DNA from 2 places in the Paenarthrobacter nitroguajacolicus genome. Region 1 is predicted to be linked to the other one. Evidence: riboswitches for the same ligand, from Rfam matches in the RefSeq annotation. Region 1 holds a riboswitch; the other holds the start of a gene.
The links. Region 1 has a riboswitch for glycine ahead of gcvP (aminomethyl-transferring glycine dehydrogenase). Riboswitches for the same ligand answer to the same signal wherever they lie in the genome.
Positions count from the first base shown of each region.

Region 2: linked by a shared signal. The riboswitch ahead of gcvP (aminomethyl-transferring glycine dehydrogenase) and the one ahead of gcvP (aminomethyl-transferring glycine dehydrogenase) in region 1 are both predicted to bind glycine.

Region 1 covers NZ_CP073234.1:1,086,442-1,090,023, forward strand. The annotation lists gene KCX59_RS05525 (MFS transporter) at 1-1,005, opposite strand, end outside; gene KCX59_RS05530 (TetR/AcrR family transcriptional regulator) at 1,078-1,617, shown strand; glycine riboswitch at 1,712-1,809, shown strand; gene gcvP (aminomethyl-transferring glycine dehydrogenase) at 1,990-3,582, shown strand, end outside.
Region 2 covers NZ_CP073234.1:4,502,705-4,506,286, forward strand. The annotation lists gene gcvP (aminomethyl-transferring glycine dehydrogenase) at 1-2,018, opposite strand, end outside; glycine riboswitch at 2,156-2,254, opposite strand; gene KCX59_RS21240 (PucR family transcriptional regulator) at 2,329-3,582, opposite strand, start outside.

The sequences.
Region 1 (3,582 bases):
CACCAGCAGGCCGGCGATGACCGTAGCCAGAAGAGCAGGAATCATTGCGATGCCGGCCTCCATTGGGGACTGGCCCTCAACAAGTTGCAGGTGCTGGGCGAAGAAGTAGATGAAGCCCGTCATGGAGAAGAGGGACAGGACGTTCGCCACGATTGCGGTACTGAACACCTTGTTCTTGAACAATGAGACGTCCAGCATGGGGCTCTCGATCCGCTGCTGGCGGCGGACGAAGATAATGCCCATCACCACGCCGAACCCCATGAAGGCAGCCGCGGACGCCCCGAAGCCGTGAACCGCGAATTCCTTGATGCCGTAAACGAACGGCGCCATGGTGACCACGGACAGGAGAATGCTGGGCACGTCCACCCGGCCGGGATTGGCGTCCTTCGATTCAGGAATCAAGACCCGGCCGAAAGCAAGTAGCGGCAGGAGCAGGAAAGCTGCCACCAGGAACACGGCACCCCACCAGAAGTGCTCCACCAACCAGCCACCGAAGATCGGGCCAAGGGCGGCACCACCGGAGAAACCGGCGGCCCAGACGGCGATCGCGAGCCGACGCCGGTTGGGATCGGTGAAGATGTTCCGGATCAGGGACAGGGTTGATGGCATCAGCATGGCGCCGAAGACGCCCAGGCCCGCGCGGCCGGCGATGAGCCATTCAGCGGAAGGCGCGAAGGCCGTAGCAGCCGAAACCGCTGCGAAGCCCGTGCTGCCGAGCAGGAGCAGCCGCCGTCGTCCGATCCTGTCGCCCAAGTTACCCATGGACACCAACAAGGCGGCGAGGACCAGCGGGTAGGCGTCAACAATCCACAGCAATTGGACGCCGCCCACGTCCAACGAACGGGCGATCTCGGGCAGTGCAAACGTGAGCGCGGTGTTGTCGACGGCCACCAGCAGCACCGGAAACATCAGGAGTGCCAGAGCCGTCCAGTCGCGCCACGGTGCTGCCTGACCCTTAACGGGCTGAGCGGAACGGGGTGCTTGGGTTGATGACGGCGAGAACATGTAACTCACTGTACCGTCCAGACGGTACAGTTTCAAATAGAAGCCCGTAAGCCTTTAGGGAATGATGGACACATGCCACGAAAACCAGTTGCCCGGGACGCCGTCCTGGATGCCTTTGAAGCCCTCCTTATCGAGGTAGGGGAGCGTGCCGCCACGCTCGACGCCGTTGCCAAGCGGGCAGGCGTGTCCAAGGGCGGTCTGCTCTACCACTTCCCGAATAAGGAAGCGCTGATCACGGCCCTGTTGGAGCGCCTGGACCTGCTCGCCGATGAAGATACCGAGCTGATGAAGGCTGCCCCCGATGGTTCGGCCGCCTACTTCATCCGCTCCTCGCTCTGGGCGGATACGCCCATGGACCGGGCCTTCGTCGCTGCCACAAGATTGGCCGAAGTTGCCCACGAGGAAACCCGCCGCAGATTTGCCGCGATCCAGCAACGGTGGCTGGACGTGCTGGCTGAGGACGTCGGGCCGGAGGTTGCCAAGGCCGTCAGCTACATGGGCGACGGCCTCTACTTCAACGCGATTTTTGAAGGCGGGCAGGAGGGCGGCAACGCCGGGCGGGAGGCCGACGTCGAAATTCTGTTGGGAGTCCTTGAACGGTTGCGGAAGTAGCGGGTCTTCCATTTGCTGCGGGGCGCGGGACGTAGGACAATTAACCCTCGTGGCGTGCCGTACGCGGTGACCACACACAACTGAACATGCCTTTTGATCTGCGGCGGGAGAGTCCTGCAAGCAAGTGATGCAGGCGCCGTAGGAGCAAACCCTCCCCAGGAATCTCTCAGGCCCACGCACCGCCGCGGCTAGGCAACTCTGGAAAGCAGCAGGCACTCAGCCCACCTTCGGGTCAAAGAGTGTTGTGCTCACCGACGGTGCAAGCGATGGTTGCTCAGGCAACGCGCGGAAACTCTCAGGTCCAATACAGAGCGGGGAGGAACCCAGCCGCTGTGGCGTACCCAAACGCTGCCCAAGTAATGGAGTTCCTTCGTGACGGTTAGTTCTGCCTCCACCACCTTCGTCGATCGGCATATCGGCGCCCGCCGCCAGGCCGACATTGAGACCATGCTCAAGTCCGTCGGCTACGACACTGTTGATTCGCTGGTCGACACCGCCGTCCCGAACGACATCCGCCAGGAAGTTGCCCTCACCCTGCAGAACGCGTTGAGTGAAGTTGAAGTCCTGGCCGAGCTGCGCAAGCTCGCGTCCAAGAACAAGACGGCCGTTCAGATGATCGGCCAGGGCTACTACGACACCGTGACGCCGCCCGTGATCCGTCGGAATATCCTCGAATCCCCGGCTTGGTATACGGCTTACACCCCTTACCAGCCGGAAATCTCGCAGGGCCGCCTCGAGGCGCTCCTGAACTTCCAGACCATGGTCCAGGACCTGGTTGGGCTGCCGATCGCCAACGCGTCCCTACTGGATGAAGCAACCGCAGTGGCCGAAGCCGTCCTCATGATGCGCCGAGCCAACAAGAACAAGGCTGTCCAGGATGGCAAGACCGTCCTCGACGCAGACTGCCTCCCGCAGACCATTGCCATCGTCAAGGGCCGTGCCGAGGCGCTCGGCTTCGAAGTCGAGGTCGCTGACCTTTCCTTGGGCCTCCCGGAAGGTGCCATCAACGGCGTCGTCCTCCAGCAGCCCGGCGTTTCCGGCCGCGTGTTCGATCACTCTGCCGTGATTGCGGACGCCAAGGAGCGAGGTGCTCTGGTTACCGTTGCTGCCGACCTCCTGTCCCTGACCCTCATCACCCCTCCAGGCGAGCAGGGCGCCGACATCGCCGTCGGTTCGGCACAGCGATTGGGCGTTCCGCTCTTCTTCGGTGGCCCGCACGCCGCCTACATGGCCGTCCAAAAGGGACTGGAGCGTTCCATGCCCGGCCGTTTGGTGGGCGTTTCCAAGGACGACGCCGGTATCCCCGCCTACCGCTTGGCGCTGCAGACCCGCGAGCAGCACATTCGCCGCGAGAAGGCCACGTCCAACATCTGTACAGCGCAAGCACTGCTGGCCATCGTGGCCTCGATGTACGCCGTTTACCACGGCCCTGAGGGCCTCAAGGCCATCGCCGAAACCGCCCATGGCCACGCCCGCACGCTTGCAGCGTCCCTGAAGGCTGCCGGCGTCGAGGTCCTCCACGGTTCCTTCTTCGACACCATCACCGTCCGCGTTCCCGGCAAGGCTGCTGAAATCGTCGCCGCTGCCGAGGCCAAGGGCATCAACCTCCGTGGCATCGACGCTGACACGGTTGGCATCTCTGTTGATGAAACCACTACTTCCGAGATTGTCGGTCGTCTCCTTGATGTCTTTGGCGCTCCTGTACTTGAGTCTGCTGAAGGCTTCGCGCTTGAGGCTTCCGTGGAACGTACGAGCGACTTTATGCAGCACCCGGTGTTCAACACCCACCGCTCAGAAACCCAGCTCCTCCGCTACATCCGTAAGCTCTCGGACCGCGACCTCGCGCTGGACCGCACCATGATCCCATTGGGTTCCTGCACCATGAAGCTGAACGCCACGGCCGAGATGGAGGCGATTTCCTGGCCGGAGTTCGCCTCGATCCACCCGTTCGCTCCGGATTCCCAG
Region 2 (3,582 bases), 1.3 Mb from region 1:
TACACCTGGCCGCCGGCTGCGTGGATCGCGTCGCAGACCTCGCGGACGTCGGCGTCGTACACACCGTGCGTGGACGGGTAGGTGATCATGATGGCCGACAAAACCTCACGGTGGGCCTCGATTTTCGCAGCGAGATCCGCGTGATCGATCGTGCCGTCGGCAGCCGTCGCCACCACAACCACCTTCATGCCCGCCAGCACAGCCGAGGCCGCGTTGGTGCCGTGGGCCGATGCCGGGATCAAGCAAACAGTGCGCTGCTCATCGCCGCGGGACAGGTGGTAACCGCGGATCGCAAGCAAGCCTGCGAGCTCGCCCTGGGAACCGGCATTCGGCTGGATAGAGACTTGGTCGTAGCCGGTGATCTCGGTGAGGTCCGCTTCCAGGTCCTCGATCAGCTCGCGCCAACCCGCGGTCTGGTGGTCCGGAGCGAACGGGTGGATGGAGGCGAACTCCGGCCAGGAAATCGCCTCCATCTCAGCGGTGGCGTTCAGCTTCATGGTGCACGAACCCAGCGGGATCATGGTGCGGTCCAGTGCGAGGTCCCGGTCCGACAGCTTGCGGATATAGCGCAACAGCTGCGTCTCGGAACGGTGCGTGTTGAACACCGGGTGCTGCAGGAAATCGGATGTCCGGACTACGTCAGCGGGCAATTCGAATCCGGTAAAGTCCCCTACCGGACCGGCACCGAAGGCGACGGCAACCGCGGAGAGGATCTCCGGCGTCGTGGTTTCATCAATGGAGACGCCAACGGTGTCCGCATCGATGAGGCGCAGGTTGATGCCGCGGGCTTCGGCGGCGGCGATGACCTTGTCTGCCTTGCCGGGAACGCGAACGGTGAGGGTGTCGAAGAAAGCCTCGGAGACGAGTTCGCGGCCGGCCTTCTGCAGGGTCGCAGCCAAAACACGGGCGTGGCCGTGGACGGTTTCGGCGATTGCTTTCAGGCCTTCCGGGCCGTGGTAGACGGCGTACATCGAGGCTACGATCGCGAGCAGTGCCTGCGCGGTGCAGATGTTGGACGTCGCCTTCTCGCGACGGATGTGCTGCTCGCGGGTCTGGAGGGCCAGGCGGTAAGCAGGGACGCCGGCGTTGTCCTTGGAGACCCCAACGATGCGGCCCGGCAGCGTGCGCTCCATGCCTTCGCGGACGGCCATGTAGGCAGCGTGCGGGCCGCCGAAGAACAGTGGAACGCCGAAGCGCTGCGCAGTTCCGACGGCGATGTCCGCACCTTGCTCGCCCGGGGGCGTGATGAGGGTGAGCGCCAGCAAATCCGCGGCCACAGTGACCAGCGCGCCGCGTTCCTTGGCGTCAGCGATGACACCGGAGTGATCGAACACGCGCCCGGAAACGCCGGGTTGCTGCAGGACGATGCCGTTGATATCGCCGTCGGGAAGGCCCGCCGAAAGGTCAGCGATCTCCACCTCGAAGCCCAGCGCCTCAGCCCTGCCCTTCACAATGGCGATGGTCTGCGGGAGAAGGTCAGCGTCCAGAACGGTCTTGCCGTCCTTGGCGGTCTTGGACTTGTTGGCGCGGCGCATCAGCAGCACGGCCTCGGCAACGGCGGTGGCTTCGTCCAGGAGCGAGGCGTTGGCTACGGGAAGCCCGGTGAGGTCCTGCACCATGGTCTGGAAGTTCAGCAGCGCCTCCAGACGGCCTTGGGAAATCTCGGGCTGGTACGGCGTGTAGGCCGTGTACCACGCCGGAGCTTCCAGGATGTTGCGGCGGATCACCGGGGGCGTGACGGTGTCGTAGTAGCCCTGGCCGATCATCTGGACAGCGGTCTTGTTCTTGGAGGCGAGCTTGCGAAGCTCGGCGAGGACCTGCACCTCGGTGAGGGCGTCCTGCAGCTTCAGGGCAGTGTCCTGGCGAATGGAATCGGGAACGGCGACGTCTACCAAGCCGTCGACAGAGTCGTAGCCGATGGCCTTGAGCATGGTGTCAACGTCGGCTTGGCGGCGGGCGCCGATGTGCCGGTCCGCGAAGGCGGTGGGGGTTGATTGAACAGTCAAGAGGAACTCCATGATTCAGGCGCCCAGTGAGCGCCACGATGATGTGGGGTTCCTCCCCGCTCTGTATTGGACCTGAGAGATTCCGCAGGAATGGTTGCCTGCTTGCACCGTCGGTGAGCCCGGTTACCCGGACTGCTTTCCAGAGTTGCCTAACCGCGGCGGTACATGGGCCTGAGAGATTCCTGGGGAGGATTTGCTCCTACGGCGCCTGACTGGATGTACCGGCAGGGCTCTCCCGCCGCAGATCAAAAGCGTTGCATCACGTGAGTGACACGCTTCACACCATAACTGGTTGTTTTGAAGAAACGCAAGCAAGGTGTGGCTACTGATGCATCGCTTCATGGATCTGCAGAGCGAACCACAGTTGGGCGACGGTGGACGTTTCGCCCATGTCCAGCCCCGTCAGTTCGCCGATTTTCCGCATCCGGTAGATGATGGTTTGTCGGTGCGCGAACAATGCTGAAGCAGTCTTCTGCCACGACCGCTGCGAGTCCAAATACGTCCTCAAGGTGACAATGAGATCACCTTCCTGGCTCTGCTCGTAGTCGAAAATCGGACCCAAAAGACGCCGGACCAGGGCGGTTCCTTCCTCAAAACCGGTGAGTCCCAGCCATGAGGGCCCCTCCGCATAGCGGGCCAGCCCTTGGTTGTTGGCGCGGGCGGAACCGAGCGCCCAGAGGGACTCCTGCAGCGCCCGTTGGATGTTCGCAACGGCCGCCGGCGCGCTGATCCCGATCGTGGTTTCCATGCCGGCACAGTGCATCAGGACATCGTCAGGCACGTCTGCCGGGACCACCACATGGAGCCTGTTGTTCCGCTTCAAGGACGCGGACGCAACCCCGTGCCGCCACAGTTCGATGTGCACGTTCGCCAGCCTGCCGCCGTCGTCCGCCGCTTTAACCGCGGCGTCCGCCGTCAGTGAGGCGAGCAGGAAATCCTGGGGCGAAACCTCGAAAGCTGCCAGCCGGCTCTCCATTTCGGCCGCGCCCAAGCGTCCGTCCATTGCCTGCAGGAGGAACTCGCCGGCCAGCCGGTGGCGGCCTTCCAGCGACAAAACGATGCGCGAAAGCTGCAGTCCCAGCACGGTTGCGGCGTGGAGAAGCACGACGGCGTCCGGGTGCGGTTCGCTGTTGGGCAGCACCACCAGGAGCGCGTTGGCATGGGTGGGAATGTCCATGGTGAGGACGTGCCTGCCGCGGATGCGATGCCACTGGAAGTTCTTTCCCGCGAGGGACACTTGCCCCGATAGCGGAGCCCACTCCTCGGAGAGAAACACGGGGAGTGCCTGACCGTCCGGGTGCCAAGGATGGAGGCAGCGGCGGTCCACCACGAACAGGTCCGCGTCGAGCTCGGTCGCCAGCCGCTGGACCAGGCTCTGCCAGTGGTCTTCGGAGGCTCCGGCGGTGCGGAGCAGATCGTAGACGCGGGCAGTCTGCCGCAGCCGACGGGATTCTTCGAGCAAGGAGGACTCGGCCACCGACCGGGCGATCGCGATGAACGGCAGCGGGTACGGGATGTTGATCAGGGGCAACGGGAGTTGCTCGCACGCTTCCATGAATTCCGCGGTGAGCGGCGG